One region of the Streptomyces cyanogenus genome, then DNA from elsewhere that is predicted to be linked to it. Evidence: riboswitches for the same ligand, from Rfam matches in the RefSeq annotation. Region 1 holds a riboswitch; each other region holds the start of a gene.
What was found. A riboswitch is a leader RNA that binds a small molecule or an ion and turns the genes downstream of it on or off. The one in region 1 is predicted to bind cyclic di-AMP.
Positions count from the first base shown of each region.

Region 2: it holds a riboswitch for cyclic di-AMP, as region 1 does, so the genes downstream of both, S1361_RS23090 (transglycosylase SLT domain-containing protein) here and S1361_RS29010 (M23 family metallopeptidase) in region 1, are expected to answer to the same signal.
Region 3: it holds a riboswitch for cyclic di-AMP, as region 1 does, so the genes downstream of both, S1361_RS19065 (M23 family metallopeptidase) here and S1361_RS29010 (M23 family metallopeptidase) in region 1, are expected to answer to the same signal.
Region 4: it holds a riboswitch for cyclic di-AMP, as region 1 does, so the genes downstream of both, S1361_RS33365 (M23 family metallopeptidase) here and S1361_RS29010 (M23 family metallopeptidase) in region 1, are expected to answer to the same signal.

Region 1 is NZ_CP071839.1:6,432,788-6,439,781, reverse strand. It holds gene S1361_RS29025 (bifunctional acetate--CoA ligase family protein/GNAT family N-acetyltransferase) at 1-1,222, opposite strand, end outside; gene S1361_RS29020 (HPr family phosphocarrier protein) at 1,401-1,682, shown strand; gene S1361_RS29015 (GntR family transcriptional regulator) at 1,877-2,563, opposite strand; gene S1361_RS29010 (M23 family metallopeptidase) at 2,762-3,517, opposite strand; cyclic di-AMP (ydaO/yuaA leader) riboswitch at 3,531-3,693, opposite strand; gene S1361_RS29005 (M16 family metallopeptidase) at 3,904-5,292, opposite strand; gene S1361_RS29000 (M16 family metallopeptidase) at 5,289-6,692, opposite strand; gene S1361_RS28995 (DNA gyrase/topoisomerase IV subunit A) at 6,989-6,994, shown strand, end outside.
Region 2 is NZ_CP071839.1:5,118,871-5,125,864, reverse strand. It holds gene S1361_RS23110 (ABC transporter permease) at 1-577, opposite strand, end outside; gene S1361_RS23105 (ABC transporter ATP-binding protein) at 564-1,562, opposite strand; gene S1361_RS23100 (LolA family protein) at 1,603-2,814, opposite strand; gene S1361_RS23095 (polyprenyl synthetase family protein) at 3,069-4,079, opposite strand; cyclic di-AMP (ydaO/yuaA leader) riboswitch at 4,667-4,845, shown strand; gene S1361_RS23090 (transglycosylase SLT domain-containing protein) at 4,851-5,339, shown strand; gene S1361_RS23085 (HAD family hydrolase) at 5,384-6,196, opposite strand; gene fahA (fumarylacetoacetase) at 6,626-6,994, shown strand, end outside.
Region 3 is NZ_CP071839.1:4,242,126-4,249,119, forward strand. It holds gene S1361_RS19055 (PrsW family intramembrane metalloprotease) at 1-945, shown strand, start outside; gene S1361_RS19060 (aldo/keto reductase) at 1,005-1,949, opposite strand; gene S1361_RS19065 (M23 family metallopeptidase) at 2,035-3,063, opposite strand; cyclic di-AMP (ydaO/yuaA leader) riboswitch at 3,073-3,239, opposite strand; gene S1361_RS19070 (PP2C family protein-serine/threonine phosphatase) at 3,485-4,666, opposite strand; tRNA gene S1361_RS19075 (tRNA-Met) at 4,791-4,864, shown strand; gene S1361_RS19080 (dihydrofolate reductase family protein) at 5,017-6,147, opposite strand; gene S1361_RS19085 (MarR family winged helix-turn-helix transcriptional regulator) at 6,241-6,753, shown strand; gene S1361_RS19090 (GTP cyclohydrolase II) at 6,868-6,994, shown strand, end outside.
Region 4 is NZ_CP071839.1:7,442,877-7,449,870, forward strand. It holds gene S1361_RS33360 (alpha-galactosidase) at 1-1,112, shown strand, start outside; cyclic di-AMP (ydaO/yuaA leader) riboswitch at 1,382-1,574, shown strand; gene S1361_RS33365 (M23 family metallopeptidase) at 1,580-2,464, shown strand; gene S1361_RS33370 (SGNH/GDSL hydrolase family protein) at 2,630-3,415, shown strand; gene S1361_RS33375 (TetR/AcrR family transcriptional regulator) at 3,796-4,416, opposite strand; gene S1361_RS33380 (MBL fold metallo-hydrolase) at 4,680-5,864, shown strand; gene S1361_RS33385 (TetR/AcrR family transcriptional regulator) at 5,957-6,700, shown strand; gene S1361_RS33390 (hypothetical protein) at 6,766-6,994, shown strand, end outside.

The DNA.
Region 1 (6,994 bases):
CGGCGCGGTTGCCGGCGGACACGAAGGTGGAGACGCCGGTGACCCCGGTGACGCCTCCGCCGCGCCGGTGCAGCCGGGACAGCAGGGCGATGCCGATGGCGCCGGACTGGGCGAACATGCCGATGCGGCCGGGGCGGGGCATCTCGGGGGCGAGGGAGGCGTTCAGCCGGACGTCCGGGGCGGTGTTGATGACGCCGAAGGCGTTCGGGCCGATGATCCGCATGCCGTACGCGCGCGCGGCGCGGACGAGGGCCCGCTGCCGTTCGTGCCCCTCGGGGCCGCTCTCGGCGTATCCGGCGGAGAGCACGACCAGCCCCTGGACGCCGTGCTCCCCGCACTCGGCGACCACGGCGGGCACCTGCTCGGCCGGGACGGCCACGACGGCGAGGTCCACGGGCCCGTCGATGTCCCGCACCGAGCGGTGCGCGGGCACCCCGTCGATCTCCTTGAGGTCCTCCGGGAACACCTTGTTCACGGCGTACAGACCGCCGGTGTACCCCGCGTCGCGGATGTTGCCGAGGATGCTGCGGCCCACTCCGCCGGGGACGCGGCCGACGCCGACGACCGCGACGGAGCCGGGCGCCAGGAGCCGCCGTACCGAGCGGGCCTCGGCGCGCTGCTCGCGCGCGCGTTGGACGGCGAGGGAGCGGTCGGTGGGTTCGAGGTCGAACTCCAGGCGGACGACGCCGTCCTCGAAGCTGCGTTTCTGGGTGTAGCCGGCGTCCGTGAACACCTTGATCATCTTGGTGTTGGCGGGCAGCACCTCGGCGGCGAAGCGGCGGATGCCCCGCTCGCGCGCGACGGCCGCGATGTGCTCCAGCAGGGCGGAGGCGACCCCGCGGCCCTGGTGGGCGTCCTGCACCAGGAAGGCGACCTCGGCCTCGTCGGCGGGCGCGGAGGCGGGCATGCCGTCGGTGCCGATGCGGTCATAGCGTACGGTGGCGATGAACTCGCCGCCGACGGTGGCCGCGAGTCCCACCCGGTCCACAAAGTCGTGGTGCGTGAAGCGGTGGACGTCCTTGGCGGAGAGCCGTGGGTACGGCGCGAAGAAGCGGTAGTACTTCGACTCGTCCGAGACCTGCTCGTAGAAACTGACCAGGCGGTCGGCGTCATCAACGGTGATGGGCCGGATGCGCGCGGTGCCACCGTCGCGCAGCACCACGTCCGCCTCCCAGTGGGCGGGGTACTGGTGCCGGTCCTGCCGGTCCGCCGAGGTCTGCATGGGCCCCAGAGTACGGCTCGCGTACGACAACGGCGCGAGGCAGTCTGTGGAGGACGGGAAGCCGGACCGCGGCCGCGGTCCGGTGCCACACCGGAGAGGGACGCAGGTCCGCTCCGGACCCGCTTCGCGATATGGGAAACTGGTCTAGACAACCCTGAACACCGAAGGGCAGCAACACATGGCTGAGCGCCGCGTCAACGTCGGCTGGGCCGAGGGCCTCCACGCCCGCCCCGCCTCCATCTTCGTCCGAGCCGCCACGGCCGCAGGCGTCCCGGTGACGATCGCCAAGGCCGGGGGCAACCCCGTCAACGCGGCCTCCATGCTCGCCGTCCTGGGTCTGGGCGCCCAGGGTGGCGAGGAGATCGTCCTCGCCTCCGACGCCGAGGGTGCGGACGCCGCACTCGACCGGCTGGCCAAGCTGGTCTCCGAGGGCCTGGAGGAGCTGCCCGAGACCGTCTGAGCGAGTACCGCACAGAGCGCCGGAGCCGCGTTCGCCTTTCGGGGCGGCGCGGCTTCGCCATATGCGCGCACTCGCCTCCGTGCCGTCGATTCGTCAGGCGCCGGAAAAGGCCCGCATGAATTACGGCACCATGAATTCGGGCAGCAGAAAACACCCCACCCGGAAATAGCTCCTCTTTGTATACGGCGCCCGTGTTAATGTCGCTGACCCGACATGTTTACGGCTTGTTGCGAAGTCCTCACACGCTCCGCGGCACCGGAAAAACGCAGCCGGTGCGCGCCCGTCGCACGCTCGGCGTGCAAAGTGGTGAGCGCCCGCGCGCGCTCGGCGTCGCCCCGCGCCACCGCGTCCACGATGGCGCCGTGCTCGGTCCAGGACTCCGTGGGGCTGGCCGGTGCCTCGACCGTGTACATCCAGGCGATCTTGTGTCGCAGCTGGGTGAGCATCGAGGTGAGCGAGGGGCTGCCGGAGGCCTGGGCGAGCGTCTCGTGGAACCAGCCGCCCAGCGAGCGCAGATCCTCGCTGCCGCCCCTCCTGGCCCGTTCCTGGCCCAGCCGGACCAGGCCGCGCAGCACCTTCAGATGGGCCTCGGTGCGCCGCTGGGCGGCCCGGGCGGCACCCAGCGGCTCCAGCAGCATCCGCATCTCCAGCAGGTCGGCGGCCTCCTGCTCGGTCGGCTCGGCCACACACGCGCCCGCGTGCCGGCGCGTCACCACGAAGCCCTCGGCCTCCAGGGTGCGCAGGGCTTCGCGCACGGGGACGCGCGAGACGCCGTACCGGCGGGCCAGGACTTCCTCGGTGAGGCGGCTGCCGCGCTCGTAGACGCCCGCGACGATGTCGTCCCGGACAGCGGTACACACCGAGTGCGCCGGAATACGCATGACCGACCTCCGCCTTAATCCCCGTGAAACGTCGACGATGGACGTGTGTTCCGTGACTCTATTGCAATGAGCCGGAATTTCCGACGGCGGGCTCTAATCCATGGATATTTTTTGGTCAGCGGATCCGGCGGACACTGCGAAAAACGGCGAAAGCCCCGGCTCGGTGAGCCGGGGCCTCGAAGGGTCGTGCGCGGTGCGTCAGAGGTTCACGCCGTGCTTGCGGAGGTAGGCGACCGGGTCGACGTCCGAGCCGTACTCGGGGCTGGTCCGCGCCTCGAAGTGCAGGTGCGGGCCGGTGACGTTGCCGGTGGCGCCGGACAGGCCGATCTGCTGGCCCGGGACGACCTTCTGACCCACCGTGACGCCGATGGACGACAGGTGCCCGTACTGCGTGTACATGCCGTCTGCCATCCGGATCACGATCTGGTTGCCGTACGCGCCGCCCCAGCCGGTGGAGACGACCGTGCCGGAGCCCACCGCGTGGACGGCCGTGCCGGCGGCCGCGTGGAAGTCGATGCCGGTGTGCGAGCCGGAGGACCACAGGGAGCTGCTGGCCTGGTAGCCCGTGGAGACGTAGGAGTGCGCGATGGGGGCGACGAAGGTGTTCAGCAGCTTGCGCTCCGCCTCGCGGGCGGCACGGGCCTTGGCCGCGCGCACCTCCGCGGCCCGCTTGGCGGCGGCCTTCGCGGCGGCCTCCTCGGCCGCCTTCCGCTCGGCGGCCTGCTGCTGGGCGGTGGCCTGGGCGTCGATCTGCTCGGGGACGTCCTCGGTGACGGTGAGGACGGGGACGAGGCCGGTCTGCTCCGGGGAGTGCTCGGCAGCGAGCGCCGGGGAGGCGGCGAGGGTGCCGATCACGCCGGTGGTGGTGAGGGCCGCGACGCCGGCCGCCTGAGCCGTGGTCCGCTTGACCCGACCGGGCTTGCGGTGCTTCCCGGTGGCGCAGATGAACGCCATGAAGTGGCTGGTCCTTTCCTTCCTTCTCGCCTACCGGGTTAGCTGACGGGTTCGGAGCAGGAAGGTCTCCTACGGGCCCCCCCCCCGCAGCCGCGCGGGCGCCCGATTCACCCCAGGGACGATGGGTCCCCGGCTCCCCTGGCTCGCGCCGTACGGGGACTCGGCGATGACTGTCCGGTGCCGCGGGTGCGGCGCACTGCCTGACGAACAGCCCGGACGACGCTACGGCGGCGTGCTTTCAATCCTCAAACGCAGCCGGGTTTTTGTAGCGCATCCCACAGGGCAGACAGGCAACCTCCGCCCCAAAACGGGCATCTGAGGGAGCGAGTGGAACAGCAGGGGCCCTGGCGGCCTACGGGTCGTCAGGGCCCCACGCGCGCGTGCCGTTACTCGGCCGCCACCACGGTCACTTCACCGATGCCGAGCGCCTCCACCGGCGCCTTGATGCTGGCCGCGTCACCGACGAGGACGGTCACCAGACGGTCCACCGGGAAGGCGTTCACGACGGCCGCGGTGGCCTCCACCGTTCCCGTGGCGGCCAGCTGCCGGTACAGCGTCGCCTGGAAGTCGTCGGGCAGGTGCTGCTCGACCTGGTCGGCCAGCGTGCTCGCGACGGCCGCCGCCGTCTCGTACTTCAGCGGCGCCACGCCGACCAGGTTCTGCACGGCGACGTCCCGCTCGGCGTCGGTCAGGCCCTCCGCCGCGACGGTCCGCAGCACCTTCCACAGGTCGTCCAGGGCGGGGCCGGTGTTCGGCGTGTCCACGGAGCCGCTGATGGCGAGCATCGCCGCGCCCGTGCCGTCCGGCGCGGACCGCAGGACCTGCCCGAAGGAGCGCACGCCGTAGGTGTAGCCCTTCTCCTCGCGCAGGACGCGGTCCAGGCGGGAGGTGAGGGTGCCGCCGAGGCAGTACGTGCCGAGCACCTGGGCCGGCCACACCCGGTCGTGCCGGTCGGGGCCGATCCGGCCGATGAGCAACTGCGTCTGGACGGCGCCGGGCCGGTCCACGATGACCACGCGCCCGGTGTCGTCGGCGGTCACCGGCGGCACCGGCCGGGGCTCACCCGGGGTACCGGTCCAGACGCCCAGGGTGTCGCCGAGCAGCCCGTCCAGGTCGGTGCCGGTCAGGTCGCCGACGACGACCACGGTGGCCGTGGTGGGCCGCACATGGCGGTCGTAGAAGGCGCGTACGGCCGCCGCGTCGATCTTCTCGACCGTCTCCTCGGTGCCCTGGCGCGGCCGGGACATGCGCGAGGTCGCCGGGAACAGCTCCTTGGAGAGCTCCTTGGCGGCCCGGCGGGAGGGGTTGGCCAGCTCGTGCGGGATCTCGTCCAGGCGGTTGCGGACCAGCCGCTCGACCTCGCTCTCGGCGAAGGCCGGCGCGCGCAGGGCGTCGGAGAGCAGCCCGAGGCCCTTGGCCAGGCGGGAGGCCGGGACCTCCAGGCTGAGCCGGACGCCGGGGTGGTCGGCGTGCGCGTCCAGGGTGGCGCCCGCGCGCTCCAGCTCGGCGGCGAACTCCTCGGCGGAGTGCTTGTCGGTGCCCTCCGAGAAGGCCCGCGCCATGATCGTGGCGACGCCGTCCAGGCCGGCCGGCTCCGCGTCCAGCGGCGCGTCCAGCAGCACCTCCACGGCGACGACCTGCTGGCCGGGGCGGTGGCAGCGCAGCACGGTCAGGCCGTTGTCGAGCGCGGTGCGCTCAGGGGCCGGGAACGCCCAGGGCCTGGCCTCGCCGGGCTGCGGCTGGGGGTGGAACTCCATGGTGGCGAGCTCGGTCACTTGGCCGTCTCCTCGTTCTCGGTCTCGTCGCGGCCCGCCTCTACGGTCGCTTCCTGCTCGGGGTCGTCGGGGATCCCGGCGTCCGGGGCGGCCTCCGGTGACTTCGGCTCGTAGACGAGGACCGCGCGGTTGTCGGGCCGCAGGCGGGCCGCCGCCACCTCCTGGACCTCCTCCGGGGTGACCTCCAGGACGCGCTTGACGGCCGTCAGGGCGAGCTGCGGGTCGCCGAAGAGGACGGCGTACCGGCACAGTTCGTCGGCGCGGCCGGCGACCGTGCCGAGCCGGTCCAGCCACTCGCGCTCCAGCTGCGCCTGGGCGCGCTCCATCTCCTCGGGGGTGGGGCCCTCCGCGGCGAACCGGGCCAGCTCCTCGTCGATGGCGGCCTCGATGACCGGCACCTCGACGTCACCGGAGGTCTTCACGTCCAGCCAGCCCATGGAGGGCGCGCCGGCCAGGCGCAGCAGGCCGAAGCCGGCCGCGACGGCCGTACGGTCCCGGCGCACCAGCCGGTTGTACAGGCGGGAGGACTCGCCGCCGCCGAGGATGGTCAGGGCCAGGTCGGCCGCGTCGCACGCGCGCGTGCCGTCGTGCGGGAGCCGGTAGGCGGCCATCAGGGCGCGCGCCGGGACCTCCTCCACGACGACCTCGCGCTTCTGCTCGCCGATGATGTCCGGCAGCGAGCCGTCACGCGGCTGGGGCTTGCCGTCGTGGGACGCGATGGAGCCGAAGTACTTCTCCACCCAGGCGAGGGTCTGCTGGGGGTCGATGTCGCCGACCACGGAGAGCACCGCGTTGTTCGGTGCGTAGTAGGTGCGGAAGAACTGGCGGGCGTCCTCCAGGGTGGCCGCGTCCAGGTCCGCCATCGAGCCGATCGGCGTGTGGTGGTAGGGGTGGCCCTCCGGGTACGACAGCGCGGTCAGCTTCTCGAAGGCGGTGCCGTAGGGGACGTTGTCGTAGCGCTGGCGCCGCTCGTTCTTGACGACGTCCCGCTGGTTCTCCATGGACTCGTCGTCCAGGGCGGCCAGCAGCGAGCCCATGCGGTCGGCCTCCAGCCAGAGGGCCAGCTCCAGCTGGTGGGCGGGCATGGTCTCGAAGTAGTTGGTGCGCTCGAAGCTCGTGGTGCCGTTGAGCGAGCCGCCGGCGCCCTGCACCAGCTCGAAGTGCCCGTTGCCCTTCACCTGCGCGGAGCCCTGGAACATCAGGTGCTCGAAGAGGTGAGCCAGGCCGGTACGGCCCTTGACTTCGTGGCGGGAGCCGACGTCGTACCAGAGGCAGACCGCCGCCACCGGGGTCAGGTGGTCCTCGGAGAGCACCACGCGCAGACCGTTGGCCAGGCGGTGCTCGGTCGCTGTCAGGCCCCCGGAGCCTGCCTCGGCTGTGGTCGTGTGACCCATGGGCATGTACGTCCCTTCGCGAGCGGAGGCGGTTGATGGAAACCGCGGTCTTCCTGCCGTTCCTGCCACTGTATGCAAAGCGTGCGGGGCCCCGGCGAAGTTCCCGAGGGACGTACGCCCACAGCGGATCGCGTAGCCTGCGTCGGACTCCGCTGCGCCGGACCGGCGAGCCCGCCAGGACCGGGTGGTGGCACGGGTTGTCGGTGCCTAGGTCCACAATGGTCCGCGTCAGATCCGTCAAACGCTTCAGCAGCACGAGCGCCCCGTAGGCGAGCGACCAGATCAGAAGGAGCCAGGCAGCGATGGCC
Region 2 (6,994 bases), 1.3 Mb from region 1:
CGACCAGGGCGATCAGCAGAGCGCGGCCCAGCCCCTCGGCGAAGCCGATCCGGGTGCCGGAGATCGTCGTCAGCTCGCCCATGGGGAAGAGCAGCGCGCCGACGAGCAGCGCCGAGACGGTGACGACCAGGGTGGCCAGCAGACAGAACGCCAGCACGGTCGCGTACTTGGTGAGCAGCAGCCGGGTGCGGCCGGCCGGGGCGACCAGCAGGTAGCGCAGGGTGCCCGCGCCCGCCTCCCCGGCGAGCGCGTCGCCCGCGACGACGCCGACCGCCATCGGCAGGAAGAACGGCAGGGTCGCGGCGAGCGCGGTGAACACCAGGAACAGCCCGTTGTTGGTGATCTGCGTGATGAACGCCGGTCCCTCGCCGTTCCCCCCGCCCACCGTCCCGCCGCCCCGCGTCTCGATCCGCACCGCGATCCCGACCAGCACCGGCACCGCGGCGAGCACCCCGAGCAGGGCGAGCGTGCGCCAGCGGCGGACGGTGGTGACCAGCTCGCTGCGCAGCAGTCCGAGGGTCCACAGGGGGTTCGGCCGGCGCGCGGCGCCCGCCTGGAGCACGTCAGCCCGCGACATCGAAACCCTCCCCCGTCAGTGCCACGAACGCGTCCTCCAGCGACGCCCTTTCGAGCGTCAGGCCCCGGACGCGGACGCCCGCGGTGACCAGGGCCACGGTCACCTCGGCGAGGTCCCGTTCGGGTGGTTCGCCGGTGATCCGGTCACCGTCGGCGGTCACGTCCCCGACCCTCAGTTCCTTCAGCACGCGGGCCGCCTCCGCCCCGTCCGGGGTGGTCACCACCAGCCGGCCGCGCGCCCCGGCCGCCAGCTCGGCCACCGAGCCCTGGGTGACGAGCCGGCCCTGCGCCATGACCGCCGCATGGGTGCACACCTGCTCGATCTCGTCCAGGAGGTGGGAGGAGAGGAAGACCGTCGTACCGTCGGCGGCCAGCTCCCTGATCAGGGTGCGGATCTCCCGCATGCCCTGCGGGTCGAGGCCGTTCGTGGGCTCGTCCAGGACGAGCAGTCTGCGGGGCTGGAGCAGCGCGGCGGCCAGCCCCAGGCGCTGCTTCATGCCGAGCGAGTACGCCTTCGCCTTCTTGCCCGCGGCGGCCGCGAGGCCCACCCGGTCCAGTGCCGCGGCGACGCGGGCGCGCCGGGTGCGCGGATCGGCGGTCGGGTCGGCGGCGTCGTAGCGCAGCAGGTTGTCCCGGCCGGAGAGGAAGCCGTACAGGGCGGGGCCCTCGATGAGCGCGCCGACCTGCGGAAGGACCGTACGGGCCGCCCGGGGCATGGGCCGGCCGAGCACCCGGGCGGTGCCCGCGGTCGGCTCGATCAGGCCCATCAGCATGCGGATCGTGGTGGTCTTGCCCGAGCCGTTCGGGCCGAGGAAGCCGAAGACGCTGCCCGCCGGGACGGTCAGGTCGAGACCGTCCACGGCGAGCTGTCCGCCGCGGTAGCGCTTGGTGAGACCGCGCGTGGCGATCACGCCGTCCCGCGCGTCCCCGGGGTCACGCTCCGGCGCGTCCCCCGGGTCCGGCTGCGTGGCGGACGGTTCGGCCATCGGCTCCCCCTCGGTTCATCCGATTCGTCGTGCCGGAGGGTCACTTCCCGGCGTCGGCCGCCTTCACCAGGGCCTCCTTGGTCACCGCGCCGGCGTACACCTTGCCGTCGTCGGTGATCAGTGCGTTGACCAGGCGGGTGGAGAAGACCATGCCCTTGCCGAACTTCCCGGAGGCCTTCTCACCGAGCGAGCCGACGAAGCCGCCGAGGTCGCCGCCCCGGGAACCGGTGGGCAGGCCGCCCTTGGCGCCGGTGTCGAAGGTGGCGACCGACGTCCAGCCCTTGCCGAGCACCTTCAGCCCGTCCCTGCCCTCCAGACCTCCGGGGAGGCCTGCGCCGTGCCTCGGGGCGTGCTCGGGTGCCTCGGCCCCGTCCTTCTCCTCGGTGACCTTCGCGCCCTTGGGCGGGGTGAAGTCGAAGGTGGAGGCGGCCGGTTGGGCGAAGGAGACCTGGGTGAAGCCGGCGTCGAGCACGGCGGCGCCGCCGCTCTTCGGGGTCAGCGTGAACTTCAGCGGCAGGCCCGTCTTCGCGTCGACGGCGATGCTGATCGCGCCGACCGTGGTGCCGGACTGCCTGGGCTGGATGAGCAGCTTGTAGGCGTCGCGCCCGGCGACCTGCGCGGTGCCGTCGACGGTGACGGACGTGGTGTCGTCCACCGCCTTCAGGGCCTCGTCGGCGAAGTCCTTCGGGGTGGCCGGCGGCTCGGCCCGGCGGTGCTTGCCGGGGCCGGCCACGGTGGAGTGGTGAACCTGGTTGCTCTTGCTGTCGTAGCCCCAGACGTCCTTGCCGTCGTGGATCAGGCTGTACTCGGCGCCGCGCTCCAGGAGGGACAGTTTCTGCCGGTCGGGGCCGTCGGCGGCGACGCGCAGGGTGTGCGTGCCGGAGACCAGTTCGGTGAGCTTGGCCTGCGGGTCGGCGGCGGAGTCGTCGCCGGAGCCGCCCCGGCCCGCCCCGGAGAGCAGGCCGTCCTCCAGGCCGCCGAGGTCGGGCAGGCCGAGGTCGGTGCTGACCTTCACGGTGCCGGACAGCTGCTGCACGTCCGACTTGGCGATCTTCTCGATGAGCTGCTGTGCGGTGATCTTCGGCAGGTCGGGGTCGCCGGAGTTCGCGAGCGCCGGGACCAGCCCGATCGTGGCCGCCGCCACCCCCACCACCGCGACCGGCACGGCGTACCGGGCGGCCTTGCGCCGGCCGGAGCGCGGGTTCTCGTCCCGCGCGGCGCCCACTGCGTCGTCGGATTCGTACGGTGCCATGTGTGCCTTACCTCCGTCGTCGGCGGCGGCTGTCCTCACGCTGGTCCGCTGGTCCACCTGAGCCGCCATTCTCACCCGAATCGGTGAGGAGTGGTGATTTCCGTGGTGTCCATCTGACCAAATCGGCCGTGAGGAAGCGTCAGACCTCGGAGCCAACTCCGTGTACGCCTGCGGTATGACACACGACGGCGGCATCTCCACCCGACCCGTAGGGGTCGTGCCGGGCGCCGCCGCCCGGACGGGGTCCGGCCGGGTCAGCCGGCGCGGTGCACGACCGCGTCACACAGCTCGATCAGCGCCGCCTTGGCGTCGCACTCGCGCAGCGGGGCGAGCGCGGCCCGCGCCTCCTCCGCGTACCGCACGGTGTCCCGGCGGGCCTGCTCCAGCGCGGGGTGCGCGCGCAGCGCGGCCAGCGCCTCGGCGTGCCGGGCGTCGTCACTGAGGTCGGAGTCGAGCAGCTCGCACAGCGCGACGTCCTCGGGCAGGCCCAGCCGGGCGGCCCGCTCCCGCAGCCGGAGCACCGGCAGGGTGGGGATGCCCTCGCGCAGGTCGGTGCCCGGGGTCTTGCCGGACTCGTGGGAGTCGGAGGCGATGTCCAGGACGTCGTCCGCGAGCTGGAAGGCGACCCCGAGCCGTTCGCCGTACTGGGTGAGCACGTCGACGACCCTCTCGTCCGCACCGGACATCATCGCGCCGAACCGGCACGACACCGCCACCAGGGAGCCCGTCTTGCCGCCGAGCACGTCCAGGTAGTGCTCGACCGGGTCGCGGCCGTCCGAGGGACCCGCGGTCTCCAGGATCTGGCCGGTGACCAGCCGCTCGAACGCCAGGGCCTGCACCCGGACCGCCTCGGGGCCGAGGTCGGCGAGGATCTGGGAGGCGCGGGCGAACAGGAAGTCGCCGGTGAGGACCGCGACGGAGTTGCCCCAGCGCGTGTTGGCGCTGTCCACGCCCCGCCGTACGGCCGCCTCGTCCATGACGTCGTCGTGGTACAGCGTGGCCAGGTGGGTCAGCTCCACGACGACGGCCGACGGCACGACGCCGGGCGCGTAAGGGTCGCCGAACTGGGCCGCGAGCATGACGAGGAGTGGCCGGAAACGCTTCCCTCCGGCCCGTACGAGGTGCTGCGCGGCCTCCGTGATGAACGGGACCTCGCTCTTGGTGGCTTCGAGCAAGCCTTCCTCGACAGCCGCCAATCCGGCCTGGACATCGGCTTCCAGAGCCTGGTCCCGCACGCTCAGCCCGAACGGCCCGACGACGGTCACGAGGGGTCTCCTGTCTGCTGGTGTCTGCTGGCGATTACACGGTTTGTCGATAGGTCGCTGCCCTCACTCAAGTCAGCGTATCCGGTCCCTGTTCGATCACCGATAGCGCCCACCGGTCCAGCCTGGGCGGTACCGGACCACAACCGACATACAGGTGATCACATGTTAATGATGGACATTTATCGACTTAACGGAAATCCGGACATTCCGTCGTGTCCCCTCCGCACCTTTCTCGCCACCCCCGTTCCGTGCCGGCCATTACGACAACGACGGACACCGCACCCCAGGTTCCACCATCACTCCGACTTCCCGCCTTAATCGCCCTAATCCCTCATGTCTGATTTGAAATAGTTTGCCATTTCGTGAGTTGGCTCACGCTCCCCGTCTGCCCGCTCCCCCCTCAACAAGCCCTGGGAGCCCTTGTCCTGTCGGCGAGTTGAGGATTGGCAACCGCAAAGGATCAAGCACCTCATACAGCATCGATCAAGGTCAAATCGCATGTTGTGTGAATCCAGTACTTGTTCCCGACATGTGCTCTCGCATACGTTCCGGGCCGTCGGGCGGACGCCGAATCCTGCCGCCGCCCGCGTAACCCATCGACGAACTCATTCGTACGGCAGGAGCGGGGGACCCAGGTAAGTCGCCGGGCCGGACGGCACACGCCGCACCGGGACGGCTCGGGGTTAAGCCGTGCCTCCTCCAGGGCACGGCCGGGCACCTCCCGCCCGAACCCGACAGCTCACCCCGCAGGCGCCGGAGAGGAACACCCCCATGTCTGCTGCCGCTCAGCCCCGCCGCACCCGCAACAGCCGCCTCGTCCGTACCCTCGTCGCCGCCGGCACCGGCGCCGCCGTCCTCGCCCTGCCGCTCATCGGCGCGACCAGCGCCTCCGCGGCCACCGGCACCACCACGACGGCCGCCACCACCACCGCCGGATACCCCAACAACCTGGACGGCTGGATCCGCGAGTCGCTCGCGATCATGGCCGAGAAGCACATCCCGGGCACCTACAACGGCATCTACCGCAACATCATCCGCGAGTCCTCGGGCAACCCGAACGCCATCAACCTCTGGGACTCCAACGCCGCCAAGGGCATCCCGTCCAAGGGCCTGCTCCAGGTGATCGACCCGACGTTCAACGCGTACCACGTCGCCGGAACGTCGTTCAACATCTACGACCCGGTCGCGAACATCACCGCCGCCTGCAACTACGCGGCCGCGCGGTACGGGTCGATCGACAACGTGTTCGGCGCGTACTGACCGGTTCCGGACCGGGTCCGCGGCCGGCGCCACTGACGTCCCGGTCAGTCGGTCGGGAAGAGTCTTTCGAGGACGACGGCGATGCCGTCGTCCTCGTTCGACAAGGTGACCTCGTCGGCCACCGCCTTCAGTTCGGGGTGCGCGTCGGCCATGGCGACACCACGCGCCGCCCAGTCGAACATCGGGATGTCGTTGGGCATGTCGCCGAAGGCGATGGCCCGGTCGGCGCCGATCCCCAGCCTCTCGGCGGCCAGCGCCAGTCCGGTCGCCTTCGTCACCCCGCCGGGCTGGAGCTCCACGGTGCCCGGCCCGGACATGGTGACCGTCGCCAGCGAGCCCACCGCCGCGCGCGCCACCGCCGCCAACTCGTCGTCGGACAGGGTGGCGTGCCGCAGCAGCACCTTGCTGATGGGCTTCGCCCACAGGTCGTCGCGCCGGCCGACGCGCACCGCGGGCAGCGTCGGATGAGGCATCCGGTAGCCGGGCTCGATGAGCGTGAGCCCGTCGACGCCGTCCTGGTCGACCGCCGCGTAGACCTGCCCCACCTCCGCCTCGATCTTGCCGAGCGCGGTCTCGGCCAGCTCCCGGTCCAGCCGGACCGACCACAGCAGGCGGTCGGTGCCGGCGTCGTAGACCTGTGCTCCCTGCCCGCACACCGCGAGCCCCGTGCAGCCGAGGTCCGCGAGCAGCGGCCGTACCCGCGGGGCCGGGCGGCCCGTCACCACCAGATGCCGGGCGCCGGCCCGTGCCACCCGCGCGAGCGCGGCGAGCGACCGGTCGGAGACGGTGTCGTCGCCGCGCAGCAGCGTGCCGTCCAGGTCGGTGGCGATGAGTGCATATGCCGGGGTGGGTGCCATGATCAGAGAATACGGACACCGCGCCCCGCCGACTCACGGGCCGATCCACGCACTTGCGTACTGGTGCGCCCCAAGTCGCCTGCGCAGACGCCCCGATGGCGCTGCCGCCGCGGGACCCGGGCCAACCCTGGGCCGCGGCCGGGTGCTTCGCCAGGTGGGACGGTGAGCACGGGACTGCCGTCCTGCACCTCGGCTCCGGCCGAGGTGCAGGACGCACCTCGGCTCCGGCCGCCCGAAGGGGCGCCAAGCCATAATCAACCGCTCAAACATGTCTTGTCAGGACATCAACGACTCTTTAGGCGCTGAGCGAGCGACCTTTCGATCACCACGTGAGGCACTGCCCAAGACACGCGAGTGGGTCGTAACGTGTGGCCCGACCACATGGAACGCAGTGCCATGCATGGCCCGATGAGAGTGAGGCAGCACCCCATGCCCCCCTTCGACGTCCCCGAGGGCGACCCCTTCGGTCCGCACAACCTCCCCTATGGCGTGTTCTCGCCCTCCGGCAGCACGGAGCGGCGGATCGGCGTCCGGCTCGGGAACCACGTCCTCGACGCGGGCGCCGCGGCCGCCGCGCTCGGCTCGCCCCACCAGGCGCTGCTCGCCCGGCCCACCCTCAACCCGCTGCTGGCCGCCGGCCGTGCCACCTGGTCCGACGTACGGCGTGCCGTCACCGCCTGGGTCACGGACCCGGCCCACCGCGAGGCCGTGGAGCCGCTGTTCCACCCGCTGTCCGAGGTGACGCTGCACCTGCCCTTCGAGGTCGCGGACTACGTCGACTTCTACGCCTCGGAGAAC
Region 3 (6,994 bases), 2.2 Mb from region 1:
GCCACCTCGACGGCGGACCCGGCCGGCGCCGACACGCTCGGCGCGACGGTGATAGCCCCGATCGTGGAGGAGTCCGCGAAGGCCGCCGCCGTGCTGCTGGTCTTCCTCTTCCGCCGGCGCGACTTCACCGGGATCGTGGACGGGGTGGTGATCGCGGGGGTCACCGCCACCGGCTTCGCGTTCACCGAGAACATCCTCTACCTCGGTACGGCCTTCGGGACCGACCAGCTCACCGGCGACCGCGGCATCGCCTCCGTCACCGCCGCCACCTTCTTCGTGCGCATCGTGATGTCCCCGTTCGCGCACCCCCTGTTCACCGTGCTCACCGGCATCGGCTTCGGCATCGCCGCGCTGTCCGCCGAGCGGCAGCACCTGCGGCGGATCCTGCTGCCGGTCTGCGGCCTGCTGCTCGCGATGGGCATGCACGCCTTCTGGAACGGCTCCTCCACCTTCGGCGAGTACGGCTTCTTCGCCGTCTACGGCGCCTTCATGGTGCCCGCGTTCGCGCTGCTGACCTGGCTGGCGATCTGGACCCGGCAGCGGGAGCTGCGCACCGTGCGGGCGGAGCTGCCGGCGTATGTGCTCGCCGGGTGGCTGGGTCCGGCCGAGCCGTTCGCGCTCGGGTCGATGCGGGCACGCCGGATGGCCCGGGACTACGCCCGGCACCACCAGGGGCGCCCGGCGGCGCGGGAGGTCGCCCGGTACGAGGCGGACGCCACCGCGCTGGCCTTCCTGCGGCACCGGGGGCGGGCGGGGAAGACCGGGGCCGACTTCGTCGTACGGGAGCGGGAGCTGCTGGACGAGCTGTGGAAGCGCAGGCACGTGGCCCGGCCGGCCCTGGAGTACGCGAGCCGGGCCTCCGTACCGGCGCCGGCGCACTGGGGCGCGGCGCCGTACGGGTACCCGGCGGTGCCGTACGCCGCGTACAACCCGTACCGGACGTAGGCGCGGCCGGCCGACGAGGGTTCGGCACCGCCGGGCCGGGCCGCCGCGGTGGGGGAAGGCTAGGCGGAGACCTGGGTCAGCCGGGTCACCTCGGCATCCGTCAGCGTCAGTTCCGCCACCCCCAGCAGCGCCGGCAGCTGTTCCACCGTCCGCGCCGAGGCGATCGGGGCCGTGATCGTCGGCTGGGCGGCGAGCCAGGCCAGGGCGACGGTGGCGACCGGGGCCTCGTGGGCGGCGGCGATCTCGTCCAGGGCGGCCAGGACCCGCTGGCCGCGCTCCGAGCCGGCGTACTTCTGCGCCCCGCCGGCGCGGGCGCTGTCGACGGTCGTACCGGGCCGGTACTTGCCGGTGAGGAAGCCCGAGGCGAGGGAGAAGTACGGGACGGCGGCCAGGCCCTCACGGGCGGCCAGGTCCTGCAGCGGGCCCTCGTAGGTGTCCCGGGAGACCAGGTTGTAGTGCGGCTGGAGGGCGACGTAGCGGGCGAGGCCCTCGCGGTCGGAGAACTCCAGGGAGGCCCGGAGGCGTTCGGGGGTGATGTTGGAGGCGGCGATGTGCCGGACCTTGCCGGCCTTCACCAGCTCGTCGAGCGCGCCGATGATCTCCTCGACCGGCACCTCGGGCTTGTCGTAGTGGGTGTAGTAGAGGTCGATGTGGTCGGTGTCCAGGCGACGCAGGGAGGCGTCGGCCGCGGCCCTGATGTTGGCGGCGGACAGCCCCTGGTACTCGGGGTGCTGGCTGACCTTGGTGGCGATGACGACGTCGGAGCGGTTGCCGCGGGCCTTGACCCACTTGCCGATGATCGTCTCGGACTCGCCGCCCTGGTTGCCCTCGACCCAGGCGGAGTAGGCGTCGGCGGTGTCGATGAAGTTGCCGCCGGCCGCCGTGTAGGCGTCGAGGACGGCGAAGGAGGCCTGTTCGTCCGCGGTCCAGCCGAAGACGTTGCCGCCCAGGCAGAGCGGGAAGACCTCGAGATCGGAAGAGCCCAGTGTGCGAAGTGACGTCATACGACAGGTCAACACCGGCGGCGGAAGATCGCATCCCGCCACCGGTGTCGAATTCCTGCACGGCGTCCCGCGCGGAGCGCAGGCGTCAGGGGGTGAGGCCCTTGCCGCGCAGCCACGCCATGGGGTCGATCCCGGTGGGCTGGCCGCCGGGGTGGACCTCCAGGTGCAGGTGCGGGCCGGTGACGTTGCCGGTGGCGCCGACGCGGCCGATGACCTCACCGGTGGAGACCTTCTGGCCGGCCTTGACGTTGATCGAGGACTGGTGGCAGAACCACAGCTCGGTGCCGTCGTCCAGGGTGAGGATCGTGCGGTAGCCGTAGGCGCCGGCCCAGCCCGCCTCCGTGATCGTGCCGCTGTGGACGGCCTTGATCAGGGTGCCGGTGGGGGCGGCGAAGTCGAGACCGGTGTGGTAGCCGGAGGACCACATCGAACCGGCCTGACCGAAGGTCGAGGTGATCGTGTACGAGGAGGTCGGCAGCGTGTACTGCTTGGCCAGCCGGGCCAGCCGCTCCTCCTCCGCCTTCTTCTCGGCGGCGGCCTCCGCCTTCTCCTTGGCCGCGGCGGCCTTGGCGGCGGCTTCCTTCTCGGCCCGGGCGGCGGTGTCGGCGGCCTGCTTCTCGGCGGCGGCGAGCGCGACGGCGGTGGCCTTGCTCTCGGCCTGGCCCTGCTGCTGCTCGGCCTGGGCCATGATCCGGTTACGCAGGGCCTCGCCCGCGTCGGAGCCGTGCTCGCCGTCGACGGTGGCCACGCCGACGCTGCTGAGCGTGGTGGTGGCCTCGGCGGCCGGGGCGTCGTCGGAGCCGTCGTCGAAGAGGGAGCCGACGGAGGGCAGGTCCGGCAGGGAGACGGAGACCGGCGGCTTGCCGGTGTTGGCGCTCGCCATGCCGCCCGCGCCGACCGCGGCCATGACGCCGACGCCGAGGACGGTGGAGCTGCGCGCGAAGCCGCCCCGCTGCTTGGCGACGCGGTGCCGGCCACGGACCGGGGCGACGGAGTCCTCGGTCGGGTTCCACTCCTCCCAGGGGCCCTCCTCGGCGCGGTAGGAACCGTAGCCGAAGGTCTCGCGCTGAGCCGGTATGAACGGGGCTTCTGGGGCAGGCCGGTTGGACGCCACGCGGGCGTACTCCTTTCCTTCCTCCGCCTACCGGGTTAGCTGACGGGTTCGGAGCAGGAAGGTCTCCTACGCGCGTATACCGGTCGTGGACTCCATGAGTTCACGACGGCGTCCGCGTGATTCACCCCAAGGTGGTGGTTCCCCGGTTCCCTTGCGGGATTCGGCGCGTGCGCACGGAGCCGCCTCTTGTGACGGCTGGGACGACCGCGCTGCGTTATCGAACGTTAATAGACCTGCCAGTCACTTTCCAAGCCGTCCGGCTTGATCATTAACCTTTTTGCCGATGGAGCTATCGGCCACTACTCCGCCAAAACGGGCGAGTTGACCGGAGTACGGGAGAGTTCAGCAGTCACTTCCGGTTTTGATGGTGACTCAGATGTTATGCGGAGGGCGCTCGTCCGCTCACCGTCGGTGACGGCCCTCAGGGCCGTCGTACGGCGAGCAGCGCCATGTCGTCGGTCATGCCGCCGCCGCAGTGCCGGCGCACCTCCGCGGCGAGCCGGTCGAGCAGCGCGGTGGGACCGGGGAAGGTGCGCCCGGCGAGCCGCCGCTCGGGATCGTAGAACCGGCCGTGGGCGTCCCGGGCCTCGGACAGGCCGTCGGTGTGGAGGAGCAGGGTGGCTCCGCTCGGGAAGCCGGCCTCGGTGGCCCGGTCCGGCCACCGGCCCAGGTCGCCCATGCCGAGCGGCAGCGCGGGCTCGGCGGGGGCGAGGGTGCGCAGGGTGCCGTCGGCGTGCAGCAGCAGCGGCGGTGGGTGGCCGCGGTTGACGATCCGTACGAGGCCCTCGCCGTGCGGGAGTTCGGCGAGGACCGCGGTGGTGAACCCCTCCAGGGCGTCGATCCCGTCGCGCCGGGTGCCCTCGCGGGCCAGCGCCCGCTCCAGCCGCTCGGCCACTTGCTCCAGGGTCGCCTCCTGCTCGGCCGCCTCGCGGAACGCGCCGATCACCACGGCGACGGCGGCCACCGCCCCCATCCCCTTGCCGCGCACGTCCCCGACGACCAGCCGGACGCCGTGCGGAGTGTCCTGCACCGCGTACAGGTCGCCGCCGATGAACGCGTCCCGCCGGGCGGCCTCGTAACGGGCGGCGATCTCGAAGCCGCCGATCCGGGCGTCCGGCTCCGGCAGGACGGCCCGCTGGGCGGCCTCGGCGACCTCCCGGGCGGAGGCGAGCTGCCGGTCGCCGCGCCGGACCACCCGGTTGATCGCGGCGGCCAGCAGGGCGACCGTGGCCACGGTGACCACGTCGGTGACGGTGCTCACGGTCGGGTGGGCACCGGCGTCGTCGTGCACGGCGTAGGCGGCGGCGAGGGACGCGAGGCCGGCGAGCACGGTGGTGCGCAGCGCGGACAGGGGGGCGGCGACCAGCGGGGCGGCGGTGAAGAACGGGACCGGAGTGAAGTCCTGGGGGGTCAGCAGGCCGTACAGGACGCCGCAGACGACGAGGAGCGCGGGCAGGGCGCGGGCCAGGCCGCGCGGCCCCGGGCGGCGGCGGGCGCGCACCGGCGCGGGTTCGGCGCCGACGCCCGGGTCGGGCACGGGATCGCCGGGAGGCCGATCGCCCGCCCTGGCGTACGGGCTCTCCTCCACCTTTCCAGGGCGCACCGCGTGTCTCCCACATGTCCGACGTGCTTCCAGGTTTCCGGGCCCCGGGACACCGGGCGACCGCTGTGGGCCGAAAGGGGTGTGCGAGTGGTCCCGCGCATGACGTACACTGGAGTCACAACGACGCGGGGTGGAGCAGCTCGGTAGCTCGCTGGGCTCATAACCCAGAGGTCGCAGGTTCAAATCCTGTCCCCGCTACTGAAGACTCAGGGCCCGGAATCCACTGGATTCCGGGCCCTGGGTGTTTCCGGCCGGCCGGAGCGCCCCCGGAAGGGGCGCGGGGAACCGCACGACCGGCCCCACCGCACCCACGGCCGCGTACGAAGCAGCCGACGGAGCGGACGGGACGCTCACAGCAGGTGGACGTTCGGCGCCTTGGCGAGATCCTCCAGCTCGGGCAGCACGACGACCCGCGCACCCCCCGCGACGAGAACCCCCGTCCCGTCGGCCGCCTGGACGAACGTGTCGGGCTCACGCCACGCGGTGACGACCCTTCGCACCCCGGCCCGCAGGATCAGCTCCGCACAGGGCGCCGGCCGGGACGCACGCCGAGCGCAGGGCTCCAGGCTGCTGTACACCGTCGCACCGGCCAGCCGTGAGTCATTCGGAGCGATCTTCGCGAGCGCCGCCTCCTCCGCGTGCACCACCGGATCGGCCCCCTCGCGCGAGTACCCGCGCGCCAGCTCCGTGCCGTCCCCGGCCACCACCACCGCACCGACGCTGAACGCCGTCTCCGACGGCGGGCACTGCGCGGCCAGCTCGCAGGCGGTGCGCAGCCAGTGGCGGTCCGCGGCGGTGGGCAGCGGGCCGGTGCCGGGGGCCGTGGGCGCGTACCGCATGAGGACGACGTCCTCGATCCGGCTCGTGTCGAGCAGGCGCAGGCGTCCGGCCTGGTAGGCGCCCGGTCCGAACAGGCGCGGGGCCGCGGGGTCGCCGACAAACAGCGGGGCGAGGACCAGCTGGAGCTCGTCGGCGAGGCCCTGCTGGACGAGCTGGGTGTGGATCGTGCCACCGCCCTCGACCATCAGGCGTGTGACCCCGCGCACGTCGTGCAGGTGCTCCAGCAGGGCCCGCCAGTCCAGGGCGGGGCCGAGCGGGACGACGTCGGCGGTGCCCCCGAGGAGGCGGGCGGCCCGCTCGGCGCCCCGGTCGGTGCTGTAGACGAGCTTCTCGCCACCGGTGTGCCAGAAGTTGGCGGCCGGGTCGAGGTCACCGGTGGCGGTGACGGTGATCTTCAACGGGTACTCCGGCTTGCCCGCGGCCGTGCGGGCCGCGCGCCGTTCGGCCGAGTTGACCAGCAGGCGCGGGTTGTCGGCACGGATCGTGCCGGCGCCGACGAGGATGGCGTCGACGGAGGCCCGTACCGCGTCGACCCGGTCGAAGTCGGCCGGGCTGGACAGCAGGAGCCGCTCGGGACCGGTGTCGTCCAGGTAGCCGTCGAGGGAGACGGCGGCGGACAGCAGCACGTACGGCAGGGGCATCGGCGCGCTCTCTCTTCCGGAGGCGGGGGTCGGCAGGACTCGTTGGCCGGCGTACGGCTTGGTTCAAGTTTGAAACAAACCTACACTGGCGGCATGACGACCCGCTGGCTCACCCCGGAGGAGCAGCGCGCCTGGCGCGCCTACATCGCCGCCTCCCGCCTCCTGGAGGACGCGATCGACCGGCAGCTCCAGCAGGAGGGCGGCATGCCCCACCTGTTCTACACGGTGCTGGCCAACCTCTCCGAGGCACCCGACCGGCGGCTGCGCATGACCGACCTGGCCGAGACACTGAAGATCACCCGCAGCCGGCTGACGTACGTGGTGGGCCGGCTGGAGCGGGACGGTCTGGTGCGCCGGGAGGACTGCCGCTGGGACAGGCGCAGCTCGCTCGCGGCGCTGACGGACGAGGGGATGGCCGTACTGGAGCGTACGGCGCCCGGGCACGTCGGGACGGTGCGGGCCGCGCTGTTCGACCGGCTCACGCCGGAGCAGGTGGGGCAGTTGGAGGAGATCTGTACGGGGATCGCGCGCGGGCTGCAGGGCGAGGACGCCGAACCCGGCGCCGGGGACGTCCCGTGGCGGCGCCGGTCCTCCTGCTCGCCGTAGCCGCCCGGGTCCCGCCGGGGCAGGGCCCGCAATTGCTTTAACTTTTAAGCAGCGGTAGGGTCCCCGTCGACAGCGCTGCTTCAAATCTGAAGCAACCCCTCGGAGGGACCCCACATGCCCGACATCCCCGACGCCACCCCGCGCGCCCGCGTCCGGGTACCGCTGCGCTTCGCCGACGGCTACAGCGCCGACGCGGAACTCGTCACCTTCCACGGCCTCACCGACGGCCGGGAGCACCTCG
Region 4 (6,994 bases), 1.0 Mb from region 1:
GGGCCGCCGAGATCGGCATCGAGCTGTTCGTCGTCGACGACGGCTGGTTCGGCGCCCGCACCAGCGACCGCGCGGGCCTCGGCGACTGGACGCCCAATCCCGACCGCTTCCCGCACGGCCTCAAGCCCCTCGCCGACCAGGTGCACGGCCTGGGCATGCGGTTCGGCATCTGGGTCGAGCCCGAGATGGTCAACCCCGACAGCGACCTGTACCGCGCCCACCCCGACTGGGTGCAGTACCAACCGGGACGTAAGCGGACGGAACTGCGCAACCAGCTCGTTCTCAACCTCGCACGCGAGGACGTGCAGGAGTACCTGTGGGAGCGGCTGCACACCCTGCTGTCCAGCGCCCCGATCGACTATGTGAAGTGGGACTTCAACCGCTGCTTCACCGACGCCGGCTGGCCCGGGGAGCCGTACCCGCAGCGCCTGTGGGTGGACCACGTCCGCGCCCTGTACGCCCTGCTGGACCGGCTGCGGGCGGCCCATCCGGGGGTCGCCTTCGAATCCTGCTCGGGCGGCGGCGGCCGGATCGACCTCGGCGTGCTCGGCCGCACCGACCAGGTGTGGACCTCCGACAACACCGACCCGCTGGACCGGCTCGCCATCCAGCACGGGTTCACCCAGATCCATCCCGCGCGCGTGATGGCGGCCTGGGTCACCGACAGCCCCAACACCCAGCTCAACGGGCGGGTCAGCTCACTGCGGTTCCGGTTCGTCAGTGCCATGGCGGGCGTGCTCGGGGTGGGCGGAGACCTGACGGAGTGGAGCGCGCAGGAGCTGGCCGAGGCCCGGCGGTGGGCGGAGCTGTACAAGGAGATCCGCCCGGTCGTACAGCACGGCGAGCTGTACCGGCTGCGTCCCCCGGCGGGCGGCCTGGGTGCCGTGCAGTACCTCCGGGGCGAGGAGACCGTCGTCCTCGCCTGGCTCCAGGCGCAGCACCACGGCGAGCCGGTCCCGGCGGTGCGGCTGCGCGGGCTCGACCCGACAGCTTCGTACGAATGCCGTGAAACGGGCGAAGTGCATCGAGGTGCCGTGCTGCTGCACCACGGGCTGCACACCGCACTGAAGGGCGACTTGGACGCGACGGTCATCCGACTGCGCCGCATCTGAGCTATCTGTCCGAATCGATACGTTCATTCCAAGTCGGTATGTAATAAGGGGGCCTGGGGCGTCTGCGTGAGGAGCGTCATATCCGTGACCGAGCGTCGCGGGTCATGTCCACGTAATGATGGTGCGGGAGCAGGGAATTGACAGAGTGAAGGGTGCGGGAATTCACGGAGGGTGACCGCGCATTCCCGCATCCGATCACCCCGAACACCCCACGGTCGAAGGCGGATGCTTGTTTCCGTGCGTTCCACTCGCTTACGTTCGCCACCCAACCGGACGGAACGCCGAATCCTGCCGCCGTCCGGACTCCCCACTCATGACCCGTGACGGCAGGAGCGGGGGACCCACCAGGTACGACTGCCTGTCCCGGTCTCCGCGACAGGCTAGGGGTGCAGCCGTGCGCGCACGGCCGGGCAGCTCCAGCCCGAACCCGACAGCTGACCTCGCAGGCGCCGGAGAGGAACAGCGCCATGCCCGCCAAGGGTAAGCACCGACGCCCCAAGACCCCGCGTTTTTCCCGCTCCCTCGCCGCCGCCGGTACCGGTGGCGCCGCCCTCGCCCTCCCGCTCGTCGGGGCCACCGGGGCGCACGCCGCGACCCCCGCGCAGTCCGTGTCCGAAGCGGCCGTGCGGTCCCTCCCGGAGACGGCAGGCAAGACCGCCGCCCAGCCGGAGGCGGGCGTGCGCACCTACACCGTGCGCGGCGGCGACTGCCTCGCCAGGATCGCCGAGGAGCAGCACGTCAGCGGCGGCTGGCAGCGGCTCTACGACGACAACCGGCAGGCCATCGGCGCCGACCCGGCGCTCATTCACCCGGGCCTGAAGCTCAGCCTCGGCACGCAGGCCGCGCCGGCCCGCACCGAGTCCGCCACCCCGAAGCCCGCCCGGCCGGCCGCCCCGAAGCCCGCCCAGCCGGCCGGGTCCGGCACCGCGCAGACCGCCTCCGCCGGCTACACCCTGCCGGTGGCCGGCGCCACCATCGGCACCGGCTACCACGTCGCCGGCAGCATGTGGTCCAGCGGCTACCACACCGGCGTCGACTTCGTCGTCCCGACCGGCACCCCCCTCAAGGCCGTCGCCGCGGGCACCGTCGTCTCCGCCGGCTGGGGCGGCGCGTACGGCAACCAGGTCGTCCTCAAGCTCAACGACGGCCACTACGCCCAGTACGCCCACCTCTCGCAGCTCTCCGTCTCGGCCGGCCAGACCGTGACCGCGGGCCGGCAGGTCGGCCTGTCCGGCGCCACCGGCAACGTCACCGGCCCGCACCTGCACTTCGAGATCCGCACCACGCCGGACTACGGATCGGACGTGGACCCGGTCGCCTACCTTCGCGCGCACGGCGTCCCCGTCGGCTGACCCCCGTCGTCCGACTGTCCGGCACCGCCTATTCCTGGCTTGGCAAATTATTTAAGAGTGGCTCATCTCACCGTTCGTCAACCCCGGCCTACGGTCGCGTAGGTCACATCGGAAGGTGAATCATGGTCCGACGTGGCAGACGATTCGAAGAATGACAACGCATCAGTGATCGGGTCGTACGTGGCGGTGGGGGACAGCTTCACCGAGGGCGTGGGCGACCCCGGCCCCGACGGGGCGTTCGTGGGCTGGGCCGACCGGTTCGCGGTACTGCTCGCCGACCGGCGCCCCGAGGGGGACTTCCAGTACACCAACCTCGCCGTGCGCGGGAAGCTGCTGGACCAGATCGTGGCCGACCAGCTTCCCAAGGCCGTCGAACTCGCCCCCGACCTGGTCTCCTTCTGCGCGGGCGGCAACGACATCATCCGCCCGGGCACCGACCCGGACGAGGTCGCCGAGCGCTTCGAACGCGCCGTGGCCCGGCTGACCGAGGCCGCGGGAACCGTGCTGGTGGCGACCGGCTTCGACACCCGGGGCGTGCCCGTGCTGAAGCATCTGCGCGGCAAGATCGCCACCTACAACGGGCACGTCCGGGCCATCGCCGACCGGTACGGCTGTCCCGTCCTCGACCTGTGGTCCCTGAAGTCCGTGCAGGAGCGCAGGGCCTGGGACAACGACCGGCTGCACCTGTCGCCCGAGGGCCACACGCGCGTGGCGCTGCGCGCCGGACAGGCTCTCGGCCTGGACGTCCCGGCCGACCCGGAGCAGCCGTGGCCGCCGCTGCCGCCCCGGGGCACGCTGGACATCCGCCGCGACGACGTCCACTGGGCCCGCGAGTACCTCGTCCCCTGGATCGGCCGCCGCCTGCGCGGCGAGTCCTCCGGCGACCATGTCACCGCCAAGGGCACCCTCTCCCCGGACGACATCAAGATGCGCATCGCCTCGGTGGCCTGACCGGCACACCGCGCCCTGCCGCCTGCCGGGGTCGGCGGGGCGTGGCCGGGCCAGTGGTCCGGGGCGGGTGGGATGCGCGGCCGGTGGGATGCGGGGCGGTGTGCGGGGTGCGGCCCGCTCGGTCACCGTGCCCGTGCGCCCATCGTGCCTGCGTGGTCACCGTGCCCGCCCTGCGCATCGTGCCTGCGTGGTCACCGTGCCCGTGCGCTCCACCGTGCCCATGCGCCCATCGTGCCTGCGTGGTCACCGTGCCCGCCCTGCGCATCGTGCCTGCGTGGTCACCGTGCCCGTGCGCTCCACCGTGCCCGTGCGCCTATCGTGCCTGCGTGGTCACCGTGCCCGCCGTGCGCATCGCGCCCGTTGGTCACCGTGCCCCTCGGTCACCGTGCCTGTTCGGTCAACGTCTTCCGGTCCAGGCCCAGTTCCCGGGCGAGGGCGTCGTCCACCCACTCCTGTGCGCGGGAGCGCGCCACCGCGCCCGGGTACGACGTCAGCTGTACCGCCAGGCCGTCCAGCAGCGCGGTCAGCCGCAGTGCCGCGCCGGCCGGGTCCGCGCACGCGAACTCACCGGCGGCGACGCCCTCGGCGATGACCTCGGCGATCGCCGCCTTCCACTGCTTGTCCAGCTCCCGGGTGACCTCGCGCAGAGCGGGCTCGCGCAGGGCCACGGCCCAGCCCTCGATCCACAGCCGCCAGCCCTTGGCCTGCCCGGTCGGCGCGTACCAGCGCACCGCGGCCCGCAGCCGGCGCAGCGCGGTGGTCCGCCGGCCCACCACCTTGCGCAGGTGTGCGAGGTCGTCCTCGGCCGCGTACGCGAACGCGTCGGCGACCAGCTTCTCCTTGGTGGAGAAGTGGTACAGCACCAGCGCGTTGCTCACACCGAGGGCCGCGGCCACGTCGGCGATCCGCACCGCCGCCACGCCCCGCGCCTCGATCTGCCCGATGGCCGCCCGCAGCAGCTCCTCCCGCCGCTCGGCCACGCTCAACCGCACTCTTGCCACGCGCTCACCCTAGTCGTAGTCGATCGCAAGTGAGCGCTACCGGTCGCAAACGATCCCGCTCCGCCGGTCTCCGTACCGGTGTCACGGAACAGGGACGCCCATCACCGGCCGTCCGCCCAGGAGTTGACGGCGACCTCCGGGCCTCGACGGCCCGACGGGCGCGGAGCCGGCCCCCGGCATCGGTCCGGCGTACCCCTGCCTACCGGGACCGCCGGATGAGCCGACCATAATGGAGGGCCTCACCCACTCCACCGGGAGGTACCGTGACCGGTTTGCGTTCTCCGAGCTCCGGGCTCCGCGCGCTGCGGCCCGCGGCCTTCGGCGCGGACCCGGGCGGTGAGCGCCTGGCACGCATCCGCCGCTCGCCCCACTTCAGGAACGGTGTCTTCCAGAACCCCGGCGGCCCCGCCCGTACCCGCCCGTCCGGCTCCACCGTGGACCTCGCGAAGGTCTTCCTGGACAAGGACACCCGGCCGTTGCGCGCCCCCAAGGGCACCGTCCCGGTGCACCCCACCACCTTCGCCGACCTGGCCGGACCGCCCGCGACGGGACTGCGGCTGACCTGGATGGGTCACTCCAGCGTGCTCGCCGAAATCGACGGTCACCGCGTCCTGTTCGACCCCGTCTGGGGCGAGCGCTGCTCCCCGTTCCCCTTCGCCGGGCCCAAGCGGCTGCACCCGGTGCCGCTGCCGCTGGCCGCGCTCGGCCCGGTCGACGTCGTCGTCATCTCCCACGACCACTACGACCACCTGGACCTGCCCAGCATCAAGGCGCTGGCGGGCACGGACACCCTGTTCGCCGTGCCGCTCGGCGTCGGCGCCCACCTGGAGCACTGGGGTGTCCCGGCGGACCGGCTGCGCGAGCTGGACTGGCACGAGTCCACGAAGGTCGGCGGTCTGACCCTCACCGCCACCCCGGCCCGGCACTTCTGCGGCCGCGGACTGCGCAACACCCAGCACACGCTCTGGGCGTCCTGGACCGTCGCCGGCGACGAGCACCGGATCTACCACAGCGGTGACACCGGCTACTTCGAGGGCTTCAAGGACATCGGCGCCGCGCACGGCCCGTTCGACGCCACGATGATCCAGATCGGCGCGTACAGCGAGTTCTGGCCCGACATCCACATGACCCCCGAGGAGGGCCTGCGCGCCCACCTCGACCTGCAGGGCGGGGCGCCGCACGGCGTGCTGCTGCCGATCCACTGGGGCACCTTCAACCTCGCCCCGCACCCCTGGGCCGAGCCGGGGGAGTGGACGAAGGAGGCCGCCGAGGAGGCCGGCCAGGCGGTGGCTCTGCCCCGGCCGGGCGAGCCCTTCGAACCGGCCGGCAAGCTGCCCGCCGAGGCGTGGTGGCGGGGCGTGTCGGGGGAGCTCCGGCGCACCTGGCGCTCGGTCGGCGCCTTCGTTGCGGAGCCGCCCGCCCGCGCCACCGGCGACCGCTCGGACTGACCCCGCCGCGGGAACACGCGCGTTTCGCGGATAAAACGTACGATTATGAATGAAATGTACGGTGTACCCGGAGTGGGGCGCGGAGTGCGGCCATGGCGGAGCGCGGCAAACCGGAGAGGCGGCGGCGCCTGAGCCGTCCCGTGGTGCTCGCCGCGGCCGTCGCCCTCGTGGACCGGGAGGGGCTGGCGGCCCTGACCATGCGCCGCCTGGCGGCGGACCTGGGAGTGGAGCCGATGGCTCTCTACCGGTACACCGACGGCAAGGAAGGACTGCTCGACGGCCTGGTGGAGGCCTTCTTCGCCGAGGTCAACGAACGGCTGCGGACCTCGGCCGGACAGGTGGGCGCCGACCCGGCCACCGCCTCCGCCGAACCGCCCTGGCGGGCCGAACTGCGGCGCATCGCGCGGGCGTTCGCCGGTGCCGTGCACGCCCATCCCGAGGTGCTGCCCGTGGTGGCCGTCCGCCCGCTCGCCGTCCCCGTGGCCCGGCGGCCCGAGCCCTGGCTCCAGCTCACCGAGCACGTGTTCGCCGTCCTCGCCCGCGCCGGATTCGACGACCCCACCGCGCTCACGATCCACCGCACCTTCGTCGCCTGGACCCTGGGCTGTCTGCTCGTGGACAAGCGCCAGATCGTGGACAACCCCGAGGAGCCGGACCCGATGCTGCGCCTGGGGCTGCACCGGCTGTCCGCCGCGGACCACCCGCGGCTGCGCGCCCTCGTCCCGCACTTCGCCGAGTACGACGACGAACGCGAGCTGACGCAGGGTCTGGACAGCCTGCTGAGCGGCCTGCCCGAGGCCCCACTTGACGCCTTCTACGGCCGCGGAGCACCCTGAAGATACAGCGTACATATCCGGCATAAAGTGCCGTAGCGTGCGTCTCCCGCACGGAAGAAGCCGTCATGTCCAGCACCCCACGGACCGTCCTGCGCGTGCGTGTCACCGCCCGGGACGTCGAAACCCTGCGCGCGCTCCTGCGCGAAACCCGTCCCGACGTCGGAGGGCTCGCCCGCCGCGCCGACGACGGCAGCTGCACCATCGAGGCCTACGTATCCCCCGAACAGGCCGAAGTCCTCGAACGTGAAGGCGTGTCGGTCACCCTGGTCGAGGACGCGACGGCCGCGGGACGCG